Regions from separate parts of the Oceanobacillus luteolus genome, predicted to be linked through region 1. Evidence: riboswitches for the same ligand, from Rfam matches in the RefSeq annotation. Region 1 holds a riboswitch; each other region holds the start of a gene.
What was found. Region 1 has a riboswitch for S-adenosylmethionine ahead of ACFSBH_RS01410 (PLP-dependent aspartate aminotransferase family protein). Riboswitches for the same ligand answer to the same signal wherever they lie in the genome.
Positions count from the first base shown of each region.

Region 2: it holds a riboswitch for S-adenosylmethionine, as region 1 does, so the genes downstream of both, ACFSBH_RS00255 (5-methyltetrahydropteroyltriglutamate--homocysteine S-methyltransferase) here and ACFSBH_RS01410 (PLP-dependent aspartate aminotransferase family protein) in region 1, are expected to answer to the same signal.
Region 3: it holds a riboswitch for S-adenosylmethionine, as region 1 does, so the genes downstream of both, ACFSBH_RS19160 (aliphatic sulfonate ABC transporter substrate-binding protein) here and ACFSBH_RS01410 (PLP-dependent aspartate aminotransferase family protein) in region 1, are expected to answer to the same signal.

Region 1 covers NZ_JBHUDE010000005.1:187,947-195,640, forward strand. The annotation lists gene ACFSBH_RS01405 (SGNH/GDSL hydrolase family protein) at 1-880, opposite strand, end outside; gene ACFSBH_RS01410 (PLP-dependent aspartate aminotransferase family protein) at 1,447-3,135, opposite strand; SAM riboswitch class I at 3,313-3,430, opposite strand; gene rarD (EamA family transporter RarD) at 3,565-4,455, opposite strand; gene megL (methionine gamma-lyase) at 4,725-5,909, shown strand; gene cls (cardiolipin synthase) at 6,875-7,694, shown strand, end outside.
Region 2 covers NZ_JBHUDE010000002.1:22,390-30,083, reverse strand. The annotation lists tRNA gene ACFSBH_RS00340 (tRNA-Tyr) at 1-36, shown strand, start outside; tRNA gene ACFSBH_RS00335 (tRNA-Thr) at 52-127, shown strand; tRNA gene ACFSBH_RS00330 (tRNA-Lys) at 304-379, shown strand; tRNA gene ACFSBH_RS00325 (tRNA-Leu) at 392-473, shown strand; tRNA gene ACFSBH_RS00320 (tRNA-Leu) at 501-589, shown strand; tRNA gene ACFSBH_RS00315 (tRNA-Arg) at 595-671, shown strand; tRNA gene ACFSBH_RS00310 (tRNA-His) at 704-779, shown strand; tRNA gene ACFSBH_RS00305 (tRNA-Ile) at 788-861, shown strand; tRNA gene ACFSBH_RS00300 (tRNA-Ser) at 879-971, shown strand; tRNA gene ACFSBH_RS00295 (tRNA-Gly) at 979-1,052, shown strand; tRNA gene ACFSBH_RS00290 (tRNA-Ile) at 1,063-1,136, shown strand; tRNA gene ACFSBH_RS00285 (tRNA-Arg) at 1,192-1,265, shown strand; tRNA gene ACFSBH_RS00280 (tRNA-Asn) at 1,278-1,352, shown strand; tRNA gene ACFSBH_RS00275 (tRNA-Ala) at 1,372-1,444, shown strand; gene ACFSBH_RS00270 (hypothetical protein) at 1,656-2,204, shown strand; partial or broken gene metC (cystathionine beta-lyase) at 2,369-3,544, opposite strand; gene ACFSBH_RS00260 (methionine biosynthesis PLP-dependent protein) at 3,541-4,662, opposite strand; SAM riboswitch class I at 4,737-4,841, opposite strand; gene ACFSBH_RS00255 (5-methyltetrahydropteroyltriglutamate--homocysteine S-methyltransferase) at 4,873-5,979, opposite strand; SAM riboswitch class I at 6,126-6,227, opposite strand; gene ACFSBH_RS00250 (hypothetical protein) at 6,569-6,982, shown strand; SAM riboswitch class I at 7,152-7,255, shown strand.
Region 3 covers NZ_JBHUDE010000162.1:36,770-44,463, forward strand. The annotation lists gene ACFSBH_RS19140 (NAD(P)/FAD-dependent oxidoreductase) at 1-742, shown strand, start outside; gene ACFSBH_RS19145 (DeoR/GlpR family DNA-binding transcription regulator) at 1,042-1,791, shown strand; gene pfkB (1-phosphofructokinase) at 1,788-2,699, shown strand; gene ACFSBH_RS19155 (PTS fructose transporter subunit IIABC) at 2,725-4,602, shown strand; SAM riboswitch class I at 4,762-4,865, shown strand; gene ACFSBH_RS19160 (aliphatic sulfonate ABC transporter substrate-binding protein) at 5,002-5,985, shown strand; gene ACFSBH_RS19165 (ABC transporter permease) at 6,001-6,855, shown strand; gene ACFSBH_RS19170 (ABC transporter ATP-binding protein) at 6,873-7,613, shown strand; gene acsA (acetate--CoA ligase) at 7,629-7,694, shown strand, end outside.

The DNA of each region.
Region 1 (7,694 bases):
ATCCTTCTTCTTCTTCTTTAGAAATGTATTCCAGCACACGTTCAGCCATCAAGTAATACCCGGCATAATTCGGGTGGAAATTATCATCTGCAAAAATCGGATTTTCGTTGTCGGCAAACAAATCGTCAATCGGGATGAACGTGACATTTTCCATTTCCATCGTTAAGTCGCTGCCTGTTGTATTCCAAGCATTGACAATTTGATTCAATTCCTCAATGTCTTGGAAGTATTTTTCGAAAGGGTTATAGATTCCAAGCAGGTAGATTTCGGCATTCTCGTTGATGCTCTGTATCTTTTCTAAAATTTGTTTGAGCCTTTCCTCGTAGCGGGCCTGTTCATCAATAAACACATCAATCTCTAAATTTGTAAAGTGTTCTCTGGTGACTTTCAAAATATCGTTTGCACCGATTGTAATGAGTACAAGATCAGCATCTTCCAATTCTTCCATAATTTCAGGCTGGTCCAATCTTCTTAAAAGCTGATCCGAGCGGTTTCCAGGCAGACCGAGGTTTTCAAAAGTGGCCACATGTCTGTTCTGGTTGAGAGTACGCTCCAAGATGCCGACATACCCGCCGCCTTCTGTCGCATCGCCGACTCCTCGAGTAAGCGAATCTCCAATTGCTACGATTTTCACTTCACGCTGGAAAATACGATCCAACGTTTCTTGAAAGACAGTAGATACCCGTTCTGTTAAACTATTTTCTTGTTGGACATCTTCTTCTGTTTCTTCTTCCTCAGGTTGTATCTCTTCCATAACTTGTTCCTCATCTTCTTGAGGAATCAAAGGCTGTTTGAGTACCGCTTTCTGATTATCTATATAATAAATTATTCCAATAGCAATAAGAATGGTTATCAAAAACATAAATAATAATTTTTTCAATGTCATCACACCTAAATTCTGTCTAATACTAGTATAACTTGTTTTGTCCTCAACTACTATTTCTTATTTACCCTATTATTTTGAACGTAAAAAGTAAATGTTAAACTTATAAACATGGAATGTGGGTTGGTGAATAGGGGAATGGGAGAATTTCAGTCAGAAAACATTTAATGACTTCCTGGATTGCTTAAAATTTGGAAGGTGCTGTGTGTTTCTTTTCCTGAATCGCTAGAATTAAATCTGACAGGGGAAGATAAGCAGTATTTCTTTTCCCGAAACACTTGGATTCGACCTGTTATGGGAAGGTGTGCTGTGTTTCTTTTCCCAAAGCATCTGAATTCATTCTGATACGGGAAAATATCCCGCAATCTTTTTAAACAATCCTATTTAGGGAGTATAGTAGATATTATTTAAGTCTGATGAGGTAAGGCACCTGATCCGAAACTTTGTATCATTAGCTTATTCAGGGACAACCATTGCCTATGCAGAAAAATCTCATCATGAAAATTTATTGGAACAAAAAAGAACCAAGTGCACATAGCACTCGGTTCCTCGTTACTTCTCAATTATAGTTTTACTGTTTCCTTCACTAACTTACTGCCACGAACTCGATCTAATTCATCGGCAATAGATTTGTCTTGAATGACTTGGATTCCAGCGGCTTTTACATTTTCTACAGCTGCATCAGCCACTTTATTTTCAACCCATAGTACTTTTCCTTGTTTGTTAATTAGCTGTTCAATTGTTTCTTTCGGAAGTTCTTGAGCATTCACTACTAATGCATCAAGGACATCAACGTCATCTTCAATAGAAACGACTTGGAATCCGTAGTTTGCAAGTTTTTTCTTCGTCGCTTCTTCTACTCCTGACACAGCAACTGTTTTTTGTCTTAATTCCTCAGAGCGGTCAAATGGAGAGTGAAGCAACCATTTCACGACGTCTTCTTCAGTAGTCTTGATTTGTGGTTCTTCTCCAGTAGCTATTGCAATTGCTTTGTCCAGTTCAACTAAGATATCTTTTGGTGATTCGAGACCAATTGATAGACGGATTAGTTCAACCGGTGTACCGTTCTTCTTCAAATCTTCATCCGATAGCTGTTGTTGTGTAGTAGAAGCTGGGTGAATGATGAGAGATTTTGAATCTCCAACGTTAGCTACATGTGACCATAGTTTAATATTATCAATTACTTTACGGCCAGCTTCACGTCCACCTTTGATGCCGAATGTCACAACTGAACCACCGCCACGGATCAAGTATTTTTTCGCTAGGTTGTATGAAGGATGCCCTTCTAGACCTGGGTAGTTTACCCATTCTACTGCAGGGTGGTTATTCAAGTAAGAAACAACTTCCTTCGTATTCTCGATATGACGATCAATACGTACTTGTAACGTTTGTAGACCAAGGAAGAAATTATGCGCGCTTTGTGCACTTAATGTGAAACCAATATCCCGTAAAAGGGTAACACGTAATTTTAATGCATAAGCTACAGCGCCAAGATCTGCATAGCGTACACCTTTATAGCTTTCGTCTGGTGTTGTAAATTCAGGGAATTTTGGACTATCCCAGTTAAAACGACCACCATCAACAACGACGCCACCAACATTTGTACCGTGTCCACTGATCCACTTTGTGGCAGAGTGGACAACGATGTCAGCACCCCAGCTGATTGGTTTTGCGTTAAATGGTGTAGCGAATGTGTTATCAATGATCAAAGGAATTCCGTTCTCATGAGCGATTTCAGCAACTGCTTCAATATCGAATACGTTAAGGCTTGGGTTCGTAATCGTCTCACCGAAAAGTGCTTTCGTTTTATCTGTAATTGCTGCGCGGAAGTTTTCTGGGTCCGAACCGTCAACTAGTTTTACCGTAACTCCATATTTTGGAAGCGTGTTGACGAAAAGATTGTACGTACCACCGTATAGGTTCGCGTCCGCAACAATTTCATCACCAGCAGTAGCGACGTTAAGGATTGCGAAAGTAATGGCAGCCATTCCTGAAGAAGTTGCTACAGCTGCGACCCCATCCTCAAGCTCAGCGATACGCTTTTCAAAAGCGTCAACTGTTGGGTTCATAATTCTAGAGTAGATGTTTCCTGTCTCTGCTAAACCGAATAAATTTTGCGCATGCTCCGTATCACGGAAAACATAAGCGGTAGTCTCATAGATTGGAAGTGCTCGAGCACCTGTTGTTGGATCAGGCTCCTGACCTGCGTGTAATCCTAGTGTTTCTGAATCGAAAAAATTGAATTCTGACATTGTAAATTCCTCCTTGTTATTTGGCAAGATATGTTTTCTTGTCTAGCTACCTTCTGCGAAAGCACCTGCTTGGATTGCTTTCAAGAAAGGTGTTTCCGTTTTTTATCTGGCAAGGGAGGGGAATTAAAAAAGCCCCCTTCCTAAGAAGAGGGCGTATAGTTTTCTATACCATTCCTCCTCTTATCTTCCAGATCTGGTCGATCTGTAGGATTTAGCACCATTAAAAGTAAGTCGTGCTTACTTCAAGGTTGCCGGGCTTCATCGGGCCTAGTCCCTCCGCCGCTCTTGATAAGAGATTAATTGTTTAAGATTTTCAAATTGACACTGTTGCTGTATTTGAAAATCTTTTATAAATTTACTGATGATTATAACGCTTTACTTTGACCAATGTCAACCCTTTTAATATTTATTAAAAATAATTAATGTTTTCTACGCATTTGCTCGATGTTTAGCGGGGTGGTGGTAAACCGAGTTCAAATATAGTATTAATGCCGACCAAATAAATAAGAATGCGATAAAATTATCTGTTGAAAAAGGTTCATGATAAACGAATACCCCTAAGAAAAACATAATCGTCGGTGCGATGAACTGTAAAATACCTACCATCGATAAAGGAATCGTCTTTGCCCCCTTGGCAAATAATAAAAGTGGGATGGCCGTGATGATTCCAGCGCCGAATAACAAGAGATTTGTCGATGAGAAGACAGGTGAAAAAGTAAAACTGTTTGATGGTAAAAGATACAGATAACCAAGTGCAATAGGTGTAATAATCATCGTTTCAATCGTAAGTCCATGCGTTGCGCTTATATTGATTTTCTTTTTAAGCAATCCGTATATTGCAAATGTCAATGCAAAAACAAGTGAAATCCAAGGAAAAACTCCGCCGCGGATAGTCAGGTAAAGAACACCAACAATAGCAAGCAAGAATGCGATCGTCTGCTTTCCAGTTACCTTTTCCCGCAGTACGACGATGCCTAGGAAAATACTCATCAACGGATTAATGTAATAACCGAGACTTGCCTGAAGTACATAATCATTGCCTACTGCCCAAATAAATAAAAACCAATTCGTTGAAATGAGGAGAGAAGCAGTTGTAATCCCTAATAAATCTTTTGGATTTTTAAATAATTTACCGCATTCCTTCAGGAAGGAGCGGAACTGTTTAATGACTAGTAATAAAAAAATCATGAAAACGAAAGACCATACAATCCGATGTGCCAATACCTCCATCGGATTTACATTTCCAAGGAACTTCCAATACATCGTCAAAAATCCCCAAAGTAAATAAGCACTGAAAGCATACAAAGTGCCCAATCTCATTTCCTTCGTTTCCAAACTCCATCAAACCCTTCTTTGTCTATATATTAAAATAATAGTAGAATTAATTTTTTAAAAAGGCAAATGATTGAGAATCGATTTTATTGGAATCTAACAATCTATACCCATTTCAGGAAAACGCTTTCATTATTGAGTTTATTGAAGTAAAATAATATGTAACAGTATTTATCAGATAGCTTGATTTACCGCTTGCTGGGATATGCATATGTTGGTATAAGAGAGTATTTGTCATGAAAAAAGGGGGAAGGGACATGACAAAAAATCATAAACGATTTGAAACGGCTGTAATTCATGAGGGGTATGACGAAAAGGAGATGCTTGGGAGCTTGGCTGTACCGCTTTTCCAAACGTCCACTTATGTTTTTGATACTGCAGAACAAGGGGAGAGGCGTTTCCATGGCACAGAGGAAGGCTATATTTATTCGCGCCTCGGTAATCCGACTGTACGTGTGTTGGAAGAACGGATTGCGCGATTGGAGAATGGTGAAAAAGGTTTGGCTTTTGCTTCGGGAATGGCTGCCGTCTCTGCGGTGCTGCTGTCCTTAACAAAGGCAAATGATCATGTGCTATGCTCAGCCGGTTTATATGGATGTACCTTTGGTTTACTCATGATGATGAAAGAAAAATATAATATCACCTCTGATTTTTCCATGATGGACTCCAAGGAAGAAATTCGATCTAAAATCAAGCCCGAAACTTCAGTGATTTATGTAGAAACCCCGATTAATCCGACGATGAAACTGATTGATTTAGAGCTCGTTGTGGAAGTGGCGAAAGAATATAATATTCCTGTTGTTGTAGATAACACGTTTTCTACCCCTTACTTGCAGCGCCCGCTCGATATCGGCTGTGATGTAGTCCTCCACAGTGCGACAAAATATATTGGCGGACACGGGGATGTCATTGCAGGGCTAGTGGTAGGTAAAGAAGAATTTATTGAAAATATGGCAATGACCACACTTAAAGATATTGGAGGAATCATGTCTCCATTCGATGCTTGGCTGCTGCTGCGGGGGTTAAAAACACTTCCAGTTCGAATGGATCGCCATAGTGAAAACGCATCGAAAATATATGAAAAGTTGAGAGAACATCCGCAAGTAGGGAAAATCTATTTTCCTGGTGACCCGAATTCTGCAGATTATTCGATTGCGGAGAAACAAATGAGTCAAAATGGTGGGATGATTTCGTTTGAAGTGAAAGGGACGAAACAAGATGCCCAGGAATTTATGAATCGCCTGCAATTTATCAAAATCGCCGTCAGTCTCGGCGATGCTGAAACCTTGATCGAACATCCGGCGACAATGACACATGCCGTTGTACCAGAGGAGTCCCGGTTGGAGATGGGCATCTCGGACCAATTAATTCGGCTCTCTGTAGGGCTCGAAGCTTGGGAAGATATCTGGGAAGATTTGGAGCAAGCATTAGACGTTGTATAAAACGCCGAACATCTTATCCATGGGGATAAGATGTTTTTTCTTTTTTAGGAGGGGTACTAAGATACGAGTGATGATAAGCGGGTTGGCTTATGTACTTGGATGACGTGGAAGTGCTTCTATTGTATATTTTGAACTCGTATTTCTTCGCTTTCTGACAAGAGGATGTTTCTATTGCACGTTTCTGGTTGAAATTTTTTCTTTTCCTGACAAGAGGAAGCTCCTATTGCACGTTTCAGTGTAAGATTCTTTCTCTTTCTGACAAGAGGATGTTTCTATTGCACGTTTCTGGTTGAAATTTTTTCTTTTCCTGACAAGAGGAAGCTCCTATTACACGTTTCCGGGTAAAATCCATCTCTTTCCTTACAAGAGAGCCTTTCTCTTGTTCGTTTTGAGCTAATATTTCTTTGCTTCCTGACAAGAGAACACTTCTATTGCACACTTTGAACTTAATTTTACTCTTCCAGACAAGATACTCCTCCATATTGATTTGCCTTTTTACGAAAGAAAGGCATAACTATTGTTATGAAGCGAATTCTAATGTCACGAGCACTTGAAAAAGGTTGTCCGTACTCCAAGAACTGTGAAATGGAGCTTTAGTCACGCTGGAAAATTTATCTTAAAGTAGGATTATGCTATAGTAATGGTAGATAATGGGGTGCGTGAAGACTTGTTTTGTGGGCGATATAATCACGAATGACCCAGCTTTTATAAATATTTTTTATAACTTCGGCCAAGCGACTAGTAAATCAATTTTCTATACATATTCCAGGTTGCTTTGTGAGGAGTGATGTAACAAGACGAGCATTTACTACAGCCAGACTTCCTCGGTCCCTTAACAAGATAAGCCATGAATTTCTTATCTGAAAGTGACGCAAGGAAAGTCTGGATGTTGTTAAACGGGAGCCTACGCTTTTATGCGGGGCCCATTTTTTACTGAAATTTGAATGATGAAGAGGGCGACAAGGATGACTTTAACTACGATCTTATTAAGTATTATCTTGATAGTAAACATAATTCTTGGAATTTCCATTGTCTTTTTAGAGAGAAAAAATGCCTCTTCGACTTGGGCATGGTTGATGGTTTTGTTATTCGTTCCAATCGCCGGGTTCTTTCTCTACTTAATATTCGGTAAACCGATCAGCAATGGTCGAATATTTGTATGGGATACGAAAAGCCGATTAGGTTTAAAAGCAGCTGTCCAAGGTCAATTGCGGGAAATTGAAGATGACAAACTCGAATACAGTGATGAGGATATGAAGCGGTATCAGAGTTTGATCTACCTGAACTTAAGGACGGATAATTCGCTATATTCCCAAAATAACGATGTCGATATTCTTCTCGACGGGAAAGAGAAATTTGATCGACTGCTGCAGGATATGCGACGGGCCAAAGATCATATTCATTTGATTTATTATATTGTCCGGAATGATGAACTGGGGACAAAGCTTGCTGATGTGTTGATCAAGAAGGCGAATGAAGGGGTGACTGTTCGTTTTCTGGTTGATGCGATGGGCTCGAGACGGCTAGGAAAAAAATATAAAAAGCGTCTCCGAGCAGCAGGCGTGCAAATTGAGGAATTTTTCCCAGCTAAGGTCATTAATTTTAAAATCAATTATCGTAACCACCGAAAGCTTGCCATTATTGATGGAAAAGTCGGGTATATTGGTGGCTTTAATATCGGTGACGAATATTTGGGTAAAGATAAAAAGTTCGGTTACTGGCGGGATACTCATCTGAGAGTGAAAGGTTCTGCGGTCGAAAGTATGCAGACAAGGTTTATCCTCG
Region 2 (7,694 bases), on a different contig from region 1:
CAGGGTTCGGCAGTTCGAATCTGCCCCCCTCCACCATTTGAACTTAATCATGCCGGCCTAGCTCAATTGGTAGAGCAACTGACTTGTAATCAGTAGGTTGGGGGTTCAAGTCCTCTGGCCGGCACCACTTTCTCTTAGAGAGCCATTAGCTCAGTTGGTAGAGCACGCCGCGGAATAGCATCTTTGAATTTGCTTCCCTGCAGCGGCCTGCGAGGAGTGTAAGCTTCACCGAATTATCTTGCAACACGACGAGCTTTCAAACAGTTAGCTCAAGAAAACTAACCAGTATCAAATCTCATTTACGAGCCATTAGCTCAGTTGGTAGAGCATCTGACTTTTAATCAGAGGGTCACAGGTTCGAATCCTGTATGGCTCACCATTTTAACAATTCGCGGGTGTGGCGGAATTGGCAGACGCGCTAGACTTAGGATCTAGTGTCTTCGGACGTGGGGGTTCAAGTCCCTTCACCCGCATTTATATATATAGCGCTCTATTCCTCGGCCGGGGTGGCGGAACTGGCAGACGCACAGGACTTAAAATCCTGCGGTAGGTGACTACCGTACCGGTTCGATTCCGGTCCTCGGCACCAAAATTGCGCCCGTAGCTCAATTGGATAGAGCGTTTGACTACGGATCAAAAGGTTAGGGGTTCGACTCCTCTCGGGCGCGCCATTACATACGTGTAGATGGGTAATAGCCATATGGCGGTCGTGGCGAAGTGGTTAACGCACCGGATTGTGGCTCCGGCATTCGTGGGTTCAACTCCCACCGGTCGCCCCATTTAATACGGACCCTTAGCTCAGTTGGTTAGAGCTATCGGCTCATAACCGATCGGTCGCAGGTTCGAGTCCTGCAGGGTCCATCTGAAGATCTTTATACGGAGGTATACCCAAGTCCGGCTGAAGGGATCGGTCTTGAAAACCGACAGGCGGGTCAAACCGCGCGGGGGTTCGAATCCCTCTACCTCCTCCATATAGATGCGGGTGTAGTTTAGTGGTAAAACCTCAGCCTTCCAAGCTGATGATGAGGGTTCGATTCCCTTCACCCGCTCCATTATAAATATGGGCCTGTAGCTCAGCTGGTTAGAGCGCACGCCTGATAAGCGTGAGGTCGGTGGTTCGAGTCCACTCAGGCCCATTCTAAAAACCTCATTTCTGAGGTTGGGAATACATTTGATTCTTATGAATATAGTGCGCCCTTAGCTCAGCAGGATAGAGCAACAGCCTTCTAAGCTGTGGGTCAGAGGTTCGAATCCTCTAGGGCGCGTAGTGAAATTATTCCACAGTAGCTCAGTGGTAGAGCAATCGGCTGTTAACCGATCGGTCGTAGGTTCGAATCCTACCTGTGGAGCCACTTTTAAACATTATATTACGGGGCCTTAGCTCAGCTGGGAGAGCGCCTGCCTTGCACGCAGGAGGTCAGCGGTTCGATCCCGCTAGGCTCCATCTTAATAAAAGGATTACTATTAGCATATTGCTGATGGTAATCCTTTTTTTTGTTTCTATGAATGAACAAATCCATCGTTCATATAATGAAGTATTAGGACAAGCGTAGTAGATTGTGATTTTTTTAAAAGCAAGTTATCTATGGTATTGTATAGCATCCAAGTAATTACATACTATCAAATTTCGAATTCGTGAATTGTGGAGGTGTACAATGTATAAATGGATCGGTTGCTTGATGCTTCTAATTTTGCCCATCCTTAGTGGTTGTGTGGACTCAGCATCTTATAAGGATGATGATATTGCAGCAATTGTTAGAGGAGAAGAAATTGCTGTTGGTGATTTGCGTATTTTATATACAGATAATGTAATAGCAGAGATGGTTGATGAACTAGTTAAAGCTAAACTAGCAGAACAAGAAGTAAAAAAGATGAATATAGACGTTTCAGAGTATATAGAAGAGGCTGAGGGATCGTTTGCTGAATATCCTGAGGGAGAAATTAATAATGCGGAGGAACAATCCATTCATACATTTGCTGAGGCACAAGCGAAAGAGCTTGGAATGGACCCGAGGGAATATTATAAGAAGTACACTGAGACATCTATTGAAATGGCTGCCTATGTCAATGCTTATACATCAGAAGTATTAGGGGATTTAGAAGATGATGAGTATGGTATAGAAGAATATGTTCACCATGCCAATGAATTATTGGACAATCTGGTTGAACAGAACAAAGATGATATTCAAATATTAATTGAATAGTAGGATGTGCTTCAAGGTGAAAGAGAAAATCATTTTATAAGCAATCAAATCTGGTTTAGTTGATTAAAATCATCTTCCATGTACAAAACTCCACATCGGCAGAAACCGCCATTTACTGTAAAAGTAGATGACGGTTTTATTTACGTTCTATATAGTCCATTAGTTTAATTCGCAATTTTTTCCCGGTAAGCAATTTGTAATGCTTGATCTAAATCTGCAATCAAATCATCGATATGTTCCAGACCGACAGAAAGACGGAATAACCCATCGGTGATGCCTCGGCTTTCCCGTTCATTCTTTGGCATGGCAGCGTGTGACATCGTAGCTGGATACGATAGAATCGTCTCGACTGCACCAAGACTGACAGCAAAAACAGGCAGTCTTATATTCTCTACAAATGTTTTGGGATCTACGTCCTCTGCTAGTTCAAAGGAAAGGACTGCTCCGGCACCAGTTGCTTGGCGTTTATGAATCTCGGATCCTGGGTGGGAGGATAATCCAGGATAGTACACTTGTTTAATGAATGAATGCGCGTTTAAAAATGCTGCAAGTTTTTGTGCCTATTGGCTAGATTGGTTAAGGCGGGCACCCAAAGTTTTGATTCCTTGGATTAACTGATAAGAATCTTGCGCACCTAAAATGGAGCCAAAGGAATTTTGGATAAAGTATAGTTTTTCACCAAGTTGTTCATCTTTTGTCACGGCTAGACCGGCAATAATATCACTATGCCCGGAGAGGAATTTCGTTGCACTATGAAGCACGATATCCACTCCCAAGTTTAGCGGATTTTGATAGAGTGGCGACATGAATGTATTATCTAGAAACGTTAAACATTGATGAGCCTTGGCAATTTTAACTACTCCTCGGATATCGGTGATGTTTAAACAGGGATTGGATGGAGTTTCCATGTAGATGACTTTTGTGTTGGGCTGGATAGCACAAGCCACTTCATCCAGTTCCGTCATATCGACAAATGTGTGTTCAATTTTATAACGGGTCAACACCTCTGTTACAAAACGATAGGTTCCACCGTACACATCCCTGGAAATCACCACATGGTCACCAGCCGATAGCAACATAAATACAGAAGATATCGCAGCAATGCCAGAGGAAAACGCGAATCCTCTCGTACCACCTTCAAGCGCAGCAATCGTTTCCTCTAACACTTGCCTTGTAGGGTTGCCTGATCTGCTATAATCAAACGGACCAAACTCATCAAAGCTTTCTTGGTGGAAGGTGGAGGAAAGATATATCGGAACATTCACAGCACCAGTTTTCTGTTCGACATTGCCACTTCTTGATGCATGGATGAATTTGGTTTCTAGTTGATTATGGATCATACTTCAACCTCCTCCTTTTTTACAAATGCAAATACTTGTTTCAAGTCTGCAATCAGGTCTTCTGCATCTTCAATACCAACAGAAAAACGTAATAGACGATCGTCAACGCCTCGCCGTATCCGTTCTTCAACTGGTATGTCCGCGTGGGTCTGGGTAGCTGGATACGTAATAAAACTTTCGACTCCTCCAAGACTTTCAGCAAACGAAATTAATCGCAAGTTTGCCAAGAACGGGGTAACCCATTTGCTTTCTTTCAGCCGGAATGAAACCATACCGCCAATTCCGGGATATAGTACATCCATTACAGCAGGTTCAGTTTTTAAATACTCAAAGATCTTCTTTGCATTTTCCTCATGGCGTTCCATTCGTAGAGCAAGCGTTTTTAATCCTCTAATTAATAGCCAAGAGTCAAAAGGGGATAGGACAGCACCGGAGGCATTATGGTTTGTTGCAAGCTGTTCACAAATTTCCTCTCCTTTAGCGACGACCAATCCAGCGAGAACATCATTGTGCCCACCGACATATTTTGTTGCACTATGAATGACAATATCAGCTCCTTGTTCAATCGGTTTTTGCAAATAAGGAGTTAAAAATGTATTGTCTACAATCAGCAAGAGGTTATATTTTTTAGCTAGTGTTGCATATGCTCCGATATCAATTTGCTGCATTAAAGGATTCGTTGGAGTTTCAATGAATAATGCTTTCGTTTTGTCGGTGATCAGTTTTTCTGTTTCAGCAACTCCGCTAAATGTGGAGTAGATTGTTTTAATATCATAGGTGTCTGTATAATATTTCAGCAACCGGTAAGTCCCACCGTAAATATCTTCTGGAACAATTATCTCATCGCCTGTTCGAAAAAGGGAGAGGACCAATTGGATGGCAGCCATCCCTGAACTACAGGCATACCCTTGATCACCAGCCTCTAATTTTGCAATGCCATCTTCTAAAATCGTTCGTGTCGGATTCTTTGTCCGAGTGTAATCATATCCTGTAGATTGACCAAGACCATTATGGCGATAGGCTGTCGATAAATAAATGGGCGGATTGATTGTACCTGTAGTTTTGTCAGAACGGTTTCCTAACTGAACCAGTAGTGTCTCGATACGGTTCTCCGTCATGTTATCAAACTCCTTTCTGTGAATGGAGCAAAAAAGACCTTCTATAAGAAGAAGGTCCATATAAACGAAGCTTCTTCTTATCTTCTAGGTAGATACCTATTGGAATTAGCACCTTGGCCTAATTCAGACCGGTTGCTGAGACTTCACTGGGCCAATCCCTCCGTCTCTCTGGATAAGAATTAAATATTTTATTTTAGGAGAGGGAAAACGTTATCCCCAAATTTCTTTCGACAGATCCACAATGGACTTCAGCTTTCTCCATTGTTCTTCTTCCGTCAATTTATTTCCATGATGAGTGGAAGCAAAGCCGCATTGGGTGCTCAGGCAGATTTGGTCCAATGGTACATATTTTGTTGCTTCCTGGATTCGTGCTTTGATGGTTTCTTTATCTTCAAGTTCTCCATGCTTTGAAGTAAAGACACCAAGCACCACCCGAGGTCCCCCTTTTGGAATATACTTTAAAGGTTCGAAGCCGCCAGAACGCTCATCATCAAATTCCAGGAAAAATCCATCGACTTTCTCCTTGGCGAAAAGGGTTGGTGCAACAAGTTCATAGCTCCCTTCAAATGCCCAGTTTGAGCGGTAGTTTCCACGACATAAATGTGTCGTTACGATTAAATCTTCCGGTTTTCCTTCCAACACACCATTCACAACGCGGAGTGCAAGATCAATGAGATATTCTCTTGAATATTTTCCGTCATTAAACGGGATATCTGGTGAAGTAAGTCCGGCAAAATATACGTCATCAAATTGGATATAACGAGCCCCAGCATCATAGAAGGCTTTCAATGCATCGCGATAGGCTTGGATGACATCCTTTGCATAGTCTTCAATGTCAGGATAGATTTCCTCATTGATGATCCCTTCGTTGAACAGTTGATTCGGGCTAGGGATTGTTTGTTTGGCAACCGCACGGTCAGCAACTATTTCCTTGAATTCTATAAAATCTTTGATGAATGGGTGGTCAGGACTGAAGGAAACTTTCCCCGTATTGCGGACGTTATACTTTTCGGTTTCCTCGTTACCATGGAAAATGTAACCCACTTCTGGCACATACCCATCAATTCCATTCAAATGCTCAAGGAAATCCGTATGCCAGAACCTACGTCTAAACTCACCATCCGTTACTGCTTCTAATCCAACTTCAATTTGTTTATCAACAATTCGCTTAATCTCTGTCGTTTCAACTTCCCGTAATTGTTCCGCCGTAATTTTCCCTTCTTGGAATTCTTTTCTCGCAACATGAATGCTATTAGGACGTAATAAATTTCCAACCTGATCTCCTCGAAACGGTGCTTTTGTTAATGTAATAGACATGTCATCTCCCACTTTCCATATGTTTTTATTTGCTGTTCCTTTATCGATACGACATCTTGTTTATGGATTTAAGTCTGTTATGTACGCAATAATAAAACCCCCTTCTTAATAAGAAGAGGGTTAGACCACTGTCATGTCATTTGCTCTTCTTATCTTCAAGCATTACGCTTCTGGAATTGGCACGGTGCTAAAAAAAGTCCGTTGCCGAGGCTTCAAAGGGCCAGTCCCTCCACCTCTCTGGATAAGAAAAAAGTTTATTTAGTTAATTGTTAATAAACACACTACAATGGAACTTATAAAAAGTCAAGCACGTTTTTAATGATTTTTTTCGTGATTATTTTAGAAGTTAGAAGAATTATTAGTAGCATAGCGTAAATACATAGACAAAGATGCCCATAGTACTGTAGAAAGTGCTGAGATAGTCATACAGCAATTCTCGATGTATAAAACAAAAATACAAGAACTATTAGCTCTTACGGATAATAAAGTTTTATAAAAATAGGAAGGAGTAATCCTAAATTTATTCCAAGAAGAACAGTTTCTCTCTAAATGTCGAAAAGTTATTGGCGAAACAGCTTGTTTAATTGTATTGAGAAAAGATAAATATCTATGGTGGTTCTCAGTAGGCGATTGCATTTTATACCTATTTCATCCAGAGCTTGCAAATCTTGGTCAATATCAAGTTAATCAAAGACAATTTTATGAATGGATTGGGCAAGCAAACACATTTGATCAAATGGTACCTTGCTATAGCAGAGGAATAAGGGAACTGAGAAAAGGAATAAATCGTGTATTATTAACAACTGATGGTTTCGTTGAATGTCCTAATGAACCCTTCTCTAACCCTGAAGAGATTTATAATGTAATGACAAATCATCAAATTGAGGATGGTATAAATACATTATTACAAACAATTAAAAAAAATAATGTTCGGGATAGTACAACAATTATTTCTTGGGAGGTAAATATTACTAAAGAGGTGACAAAACCAAGTAATAAATAAGTAGATTAATTTTCAACTAATGGATAATCGTTAAAATCTTGGATTGGTTTTACTGTTTTTGGAGATTTATATTGTCAAATTAATTTGAAACGTTATCGTTTTTGGAAAAACTTGACATTTAAGTAAAATATTTGTAAAGTGTTTATGAATGCTTATTAAATAAATAATATTCTTATCCGGAGAGGTGGAGGGAATGGCCCTTTGAAGCCCGGCAACAGGCCTGTTAGGTACTGTGCTAATTCCTGCAAGCAATTGATGCTTGCGAGATAAGAAGAGAATTGGACGCTAAAAGTTCTAAACCTCTTCTTATTTTTAAGAAGAGGTTTTTTAACGTGTTACTCAAGAATAAAATAGCAACTGTTTTAATGCATTACTTTTATGTACCAATTTCATATTTGTTGCATGCTGATTAGACAACTAAAGGCAGCCCGTTAACCATATTAATGGGGAAAGCTTTCTTTGAAAGGGGGAGATTTTATGATTCATCAAAGCGTGGTCAATCGTATTTAAAAAAGCTTTTCTGTCTTTCGATAAGAAATGATCCTGTACAGACAGGATAGAAAAGAAGAGTTTAGTGTTATATTGGCGAGTAATCAAGAGCCAACGTCATACTTTTAATTGCGCTTGAAGTAGAAGTTTTGATGAATGATAGAATTAATGTGTGACTGGACGACCAGAGACACACTATTTCAAGTTTTCATCTCAAAGTGAA
Region 3 (7,694 bases), on a different contig from region 1:
TAAACTTTTAGAGGCTCCAAAGGCACAAGAATATTTTCCAGCACTAGCTGATAACTTACATGCACTCTATATTTCCGGAGCTGCCCGTTTAGATGGACGATTATTAGCTGAAGCTTTAGTACGAGGAGTGAAGAAAAATAAAGGTAAAGTAATAGAGGAGCAAATACGTTTAGAAAAACACGACAACCAAATTAAAGTATCAACCAAACAAGGTGCTATACAAGCTGATCATATTATTGTCGCAGCCGGGGCTTGGACGAATGATTTGCTGAAGGATATTGGTGTTTCCATCCATGTGAATCCTCAAAGAGGACAAATCATCCATCTATCTGCCGATGAAGACACATCCAATTTCCCTGTCGTTCTCCCCCAAGAAAGTAGCCATTATATTGTTCCCTTTGATGATTCACGCATTGCTTTTGGCGCAACCCGAGAGGACGGGACTGGTTTTGACTACCGGATGACTGCGGGAGGTCTTCAAGAAGTATTAAATGAAGGATTAAAAGTTGCACCAGGTTTAGTCAATCATACAGTAAAGGAAATCCGGATTGGCTTCCGCCCGATGAGTCCAGATAATAAGCCTTACTTGGGTATTATTCCTGAATTCGAAAATGTTGTTGTTGCAACTGGATTAGGGGCTTCTGGATTGACGATGGGTCCTTATATCGGATCTTTAGCAGCGAAGATAGCGATGGATGAGGAAATTGAGATTGATTTAGACCCTTATAGGTTGAATAGATAATAAAATCCAATTAAATGGAGATATTAATCAAAGTAAAAAAGCTAGGATTTCTAATTTCTTTGAAAATCCTAGCTTTAATTTTGAATTTTTTGAGCGTATACACATACAGGAGATTTCGTTTAGTTACAATTCTACTCTTTCGCCAATTCAACTAATACCCTATTATTTTCTATCCCCTCTATTGTCTCCAGTTTCACGCCCCCCTCCCTTCTTCTATCTAACAACATCACACGACAATTGAATAATTTTGATTGTTTTTGAACGATTTTGATGGTATTATACAGATAAAGGAGGTTATTATGTTAACAGAAGAGAGACATGCTTCCATATTAGACCTGCTGAAACAGAAAGGAATCGTTAAAACAAAAGAATTAATGGAAACGCTTCAATGCTCTGAATCTACAATTAGACGGGACCTCGATGAATTAGAGAAAAATGGATTGTTACGGCGGGTCCATGGTGGCGCTAAACGTATCTATCGATTGGATGATGAATTATCAATTCAGGAAAAATCACTCAAAAACGTTCATGAAAAGGACGCGATTGGTCAAACTGCTGCTTCTTTTATCGAAAAGAACGATGTGATTTACGTGGATGCTGGTACATCAACACTTTCTATGATTGATTTTATTGAAAGCGATGACATTACCGTTGTTACAAATGGGATACAGCATGCATCCCTCCTTGCAGATAAAAACATACACACGATTCTCGTTGGTGGAAGGATAAAACCTTCTACAAAAGCAATTATTGGACCAACGAGTCAAAAAGAAATCAGTGATTACCGCTTTAACAAAGCTTTCTTAGGAATAAATGGAATTGACATGGAATATGGCTGTACGACACCTGATCCGGATGAAGCAGCTTTAAAAAAATTAGTAATCAAAAATTCCTCCAAGGCTTATATGTTAGCCGACCACAGCAAATGGGGGAAAATCAACTTTGTTAAAGTATGCGACTTGGAGGAAGTGACAATCATAACATCACAATCGAAAATAAATCTTCAGGAATATAAACAGAAAACGAATGTTTTGGAGGTGGAGCGATGATTTATACGGTTACTCTCAATCCGTCGATTGATTATGTGGTTCAAGTTGAAAATCTTCAGTTAGGTGAACTGAACCATAGTTTAAGTAACTTTAAGCTTCCCGGCGGTAAAGGAATCAACGTTTCCCGTATCCTTCATCAATTGAATACAGATACGACTGCACTCGGCTTTATTGGCGGTTTTACCGGCGAATTTATCACCAACTGGTTACAACAAGACGGGATTCGTACAGATTTTATAACAATCGGTGATGATACGAGAATCAACATCAAATTGAAATCCGATTCTGAGACCGAAATTAATGATAGAGGTCCTACTATACGTGAAGAAGAAGCACAGGCATTGTTAAAAAAAGCGGAGAACTTCACGGCAAATGACATAGTTATTTTGTCAGGCAGTATGCCTCCTTCCTTGCCTTCTGATTTTTACAAACAGCTGATTGAGCGTTTTTCAGCTGCAAATGTTCAATTTGTCATTGATACGACTGGAAAAGGATTAAAATCATCATTGCCGTATCAGCCATTCCTCATTAAACCGAACGTAAAGGAGTTGGCGCAATTCTTTAATGTAACATTAGAAAGCAATGAAGCAATTCTTCATTACGGTAAACAAATGATAAATCTCGGAGCACAGCATGTCATTGTATCTATGGCTGGCGATGGTGCATTGCTCTTTACAAGAGATGCGATTTATCAAGGAATTAGCCCGAAAGGTACTGTTAGAAATTCTGTTGGTGCCGGAGACTCAATGGTAGCTGGATTTATTTCTGAATACCATTCATCCGGTGATATAGAGTCCGCATTCAAAATGGGACTCGCATCTGGAAGTGCGACAGCCTTTTCGGATGACTTAGCGAAGAAAAACGATATTTTACAACTACTAGAACATGTCGAAGTTTCACGCCTTTAAAATTTGATAAAGAAAGGTGATTATCATGAAAATAACCGATGTCTTAAGAAAAGATATTATGATTATGGACTTGCAGGCAACAACAAAAGAACCCGTAATTGATGAGATGATACAAAGTCTCGTAAATAATGGAGTGATTACAGACCGCAGAAAATTTAAAGAAGCAATATTAGAACGTGAAGCACAAGTTACGACAGGTCTCGGTGATGGAATCGCGATGCCGCATGCGAAGAGTGCTGCAGTTAAAGAGCCTACCGTTCTATTTGCTAAAAGCAATAAGGGTGTGGATTATGAATCTCTGGATGGAGAGCCTTCGTACTTGTTTTTCATGATTGCTGTTCCAGAAGGCGCCGACAATACCCATCTAGAAACGTTGGCTTCCCTCTCGAAATTATTAATTGACGAAGCATTCATCGATCAATTGAAAAAAGCAATAACACCCGATGAAGTACATGCGCTATTCGAAGACGCAGTATCAGAAGAAGACGTGCAGGAAAAGGCTGAAGAAACAACTGCTAATGCGGAAAACAGCCAGAAAAAACCGTTCATCGTCGCCATTACCGCTTGTCCAACGGGGATTGCGCATACCTACATGGCTGAGGATGCCTTAAAGAAAAAAGCAGCTGAACTGAATGTGGATATCCGCGTAGAAACTCAAGGTTCTGAAGGAGCAAAAAACGCACTGACGGCTGATGAAATTGAACGTGCAGAATCTATTATCATCGCTGCCAGTAAACAAGTTGATTTAAGCAGATTTACTGGTAAACATGTGTTGCAACGACCGGTAACAGACGGAATTCATAAAGCCGAAGAACTCATTACAAAAGCAATGAACCAAGAAGCTCCGGTTTATCATGCTGATCAGGTGAAAACTTCTGAAACTGAAGAAGAAAAATCCTCTTCAATTTGGGGTAGAATCTATAAGGATCTGATGAATGGTATCTCCCATATGCTGCCATTTGTAGTTGGGGGTGGGATTTTACTCGCCATATCATTCTTATTTGAAAGTATGCTAGGCAGCGATAGTGAAATTTTCACCTTCTTAAATTCAATTGGTGGGAATGCATTTAGCTTCCTTATCCCGATTTTTGCTGGATTTATTGCAATGAGTATTGCCGACCGACCTGGTCTCATGCCTGGAATGGTAGCTGGTTTAATTGCCGTGAATAGTGATGCAGGTTTCCTCGGTGGTTTGGTTGGAGGCTTCCTTGCTGGTTATATTGTCGTTCTACTCAAGCAGCTTTTCCGCAATTTACCGAAATCATTGGAAGGTTTAAAACCGATTTTAATTTATCCTGTGATCGGCTTATTCTTTACTGGAATATTAATGTATTATATTTTTGGCCCAATTTTCTCAGGGATTAATTCAGCGATGATTAATTTCTTGCAAAATCTAGGAACAGGGAATGCGGTCATTCTTGGAGTGATACTTGGAGGAATGATGGCGATTGATATGGGTGGACCATTTAATAAAGCCGCTTACGCTTTCTCGATAGGAATTTTCACTGATACAGGTGATGGTAGTTTAATGGCGGCAGTAATGGCGGGCGGAATGGTGCCTCCACTTGCAATCGCGGTAGCCACTACCATGTTCAAACATAAATTTACAGAAGGCGAACGTAAATCCGGATTAACAAACTATGTTATGGGAATATCATTCATTACAGAAGGAGCCATCCCATTTGCAGCAGCTGATCCTATACGAGTCATTGCTTCGTCCATTATTGGAGCAGCAACTGCAGGAGGATTAACCCAGCTATGGAATACAGCCATCCCTGCACCACATGGTGGACTTTTCGTTATTCCACTTGCTGAAAATGCCTTGCTTTTCCTATTAGCTTTAGCTATTGGAACAATGGTTGCAGCAGTTGTACTTGGATTGTGGAAAAAAACAGTACGTTAACACATGTTAAAGATAACCCTCTGTGGGTTATCTTTTTTTATCCAGAAATTTCCTCGAATTAGTATTTTCGTCTCATCTTCCCTGAAAAGATTGACTTGAAAAAATTATGATGTTATTATGCATCTAACACAAAAATTTTTAGAACAATTGAATAATTATTTCTTATCCAGAGCGGCGGAGGGACTGGCCCGATGATGCCCGGCAACCTACTTAAAAATAGTAAGGTGCTAATTCCAGCAGGATTATATCCTGGAAGATAAGAAGAGCGTAATGATAAATCAACCCTCTTCTTAACGGAAGAGGGTTTTTATATTTTCATAAGTAGGAGGTTAGGAAACAGGATATATACCCTTTTTCAAGATAAGGGAAAAATGAATGTTAATCAGGAGGAAAAAAACTATGAAAAAACTAAAATATTTGATCATCAGTATGGTTGGATTAGTATTACTCATTTCTGGATGTTCCACTTCAGCCAGTACGGATGGTAAGCCAAAAAAAATCAAATTGGATTATGCGTACTACTCCCCTACTAGTCTAGTATTGAAAGAATTTGGATGGCTGGAAGAAGAATTGAAGGAAGATGGCATAGAAGTTGAATGGGTGTTAAGCCAAGGCAGTAATAAATCCTTGGAATTCCTGAACAGTAATAGTGTAGATTTCGGTTCTGCGGCAGGTGCGGCTACCTTAATGTCAAAAGCTAATGGCGCTCCAATCAAGACCGTCTATATCTTCTCCAAACCAGAATGGACTGCACTCGTCACAAATCAGAATTCAGGAATTGAATCGATTCAAGACTTAGAAGGAAAACGAGTTGCCGCTACACTGGGTACGGATCCATACATTTTCTTGCTTCGTGCTTTAAATGAATCCGGTATCTCAGCAGATGATGTTGAAATTGTAAACCTGCAACATGGAGATGGTGCTTCTGCCTTATCTTCCGGTTCTGTTGATGCCTGGGCGGGGCTTGACCCACATATGGCAAGACTGGAATTGGAATCCGATGCCGAACTGTTTTATCGCAATCCTGACTTCAATACGTATGGATTTTTAAGTGTAAGAGAGGAATTTGCTGAGCAATATCCCGACTATGTGGATAGAGTTATTGAGGTTTACGAGAAAGCTAGAGAATGGACCATTGACAATCCAGAAAAGGCTGCAGAAATCCTGGCAGAAGAAGCGAGCATCGAACTGGAAGTGGCAAAAACACAGATTGAACGGAATGATTTCTCCAATGCTATACCGAGTAAGCTGCATCATGAGGCGCTGATTGAAGCAGGCAATGTCTTACTTGGAGAAGTAATCGATGAAACAACAGATATTGAGGAAGTAACTTCCGAACTCATTGATTCGTCGTTTGCGGAAGAATCAATCAAGTCTGAATAAGGTGGAGGGAACAAGATGAAATACAAAGGGGAATTAACAACATCAGTACCTTTAAAGAAACATATCGAAAAGAATAAAGCTACTGGGAAACTTAATGGATTTTCAGGGTCTGGAAGAACAGTAATTTTAGGCAGTATTATTCCGGTAACCCTCTTAATAATATGGGAGGGTTTAAGTAGATTAGAAGTATTACCTGCCTACCAGCTTCCCGCACCGACCGTTATTTTCAACACCATCCTGACGATGGCGCAGGATGGAACGTTATGGTCGCATATCGGGATAACGACTATCCGTGTATTTCAAGGATTTATATTAGGTACCATCGTTGCAATCATCCTAGGATCGTTAGTCGGATTTTATAAAAAAGCGGAGCAACTGTTAGACCCGATGCTACAAGCCTTCCGCTCCATCCCTTCCCTCGCTTGGGTACCTTTATTCATCCTATGGATGGGAATTGGCGAACCTTCGAAGGTGACGATGATTGCAGTCGGTGTGTTTTTCCCGGTGTATTTAAATATCGTGAGCGGGATAAGCGGCGTGGACCGAAAATTAATCGAAGTCGGCAAAATGTATGGTTTAAACAACTTCCAACTCATCAAAAGAATCATCTTACCTGCTGCATTGCCTTCCTTTATTGTCGGACTCCGCAGCGGTCTTGGCTTAGGGTGGATGTTTGTTGTCGCAGCGGAACTAATGGGTGCAAGTCAAGGGTTAGGGTATTTACTCGTACTTGGACAAAATACACTTTCACCCGAGACAATTATCGCAAGTATTATTTTATTTGCAGTGATTGGTAAATTATCGGATTGGATTTTAAAACTGATTCAAGACAGATCTTTGCATTGGCAGGATAGTCTGGAACGATCGTAAACATAGGGGGTAATCAAATGAGCCTTGAATTAAGGGATGTCAGCCGAACGTTTGACGGGAAAACAGCAGTGAATAATATCAACTTCTCCGCCAATCCTGGTGAGATTATCGGACTTCTTGGCACGAGTGGCTGTGGGAAAAGTACATTATTACGTGCAATTTCAGGACTCGATCGTGGTTACGACGGAGAAATTGCAATTAACGGAACGACGACAAAAGCAGTGCATGAAAAGGTAGGATTCATTTTCCAAGAGCCGAGATTATTTCCATGGTTAACGGTATTGGAAAATGTAACTTTCGGCTTAAAGGGAGATAAACAAGACATGACGGCGCGTGCTATTGAGTATTTGGAAAGCGTCGGCTTAAAGGGCAGTGAGAAACTTTATCCAAAACAATTGTCCGGCGGGATGGCCCAGCGTGTAGCAATTGCAAGAGCATTGGTCACATCACCGGAAATCCTTTTATTAGATGAACCATTCAGCGCCCTCGATGCATTTACAAAAATGCAACTGCAGGATTTGTTGTTGGATGTTTGGAAGACTCATCAGTCCACCATCGTTCTAGTCACCCACGATATTGACGAAACAACATATTTATGTGATCGCATCATTATTTTAAGAGGGCAGCCTGGAGAAATCGATAAAGAAATTGAAATTAGTGAAGCACGTAATCTCGAGCGTGGCAGCGAGAAAGCCGCATTCTACAAGAAAGAGATTTTAGACAGCCTTGATTTGAATAAACAGAGTTCGCGCATCTAAAGGGAGGAAAAGAACATGACATTAAAAAATAGAAGTATTCCATCTTTAGCTAATCATGCTTACAATCTATCAGACTATAAC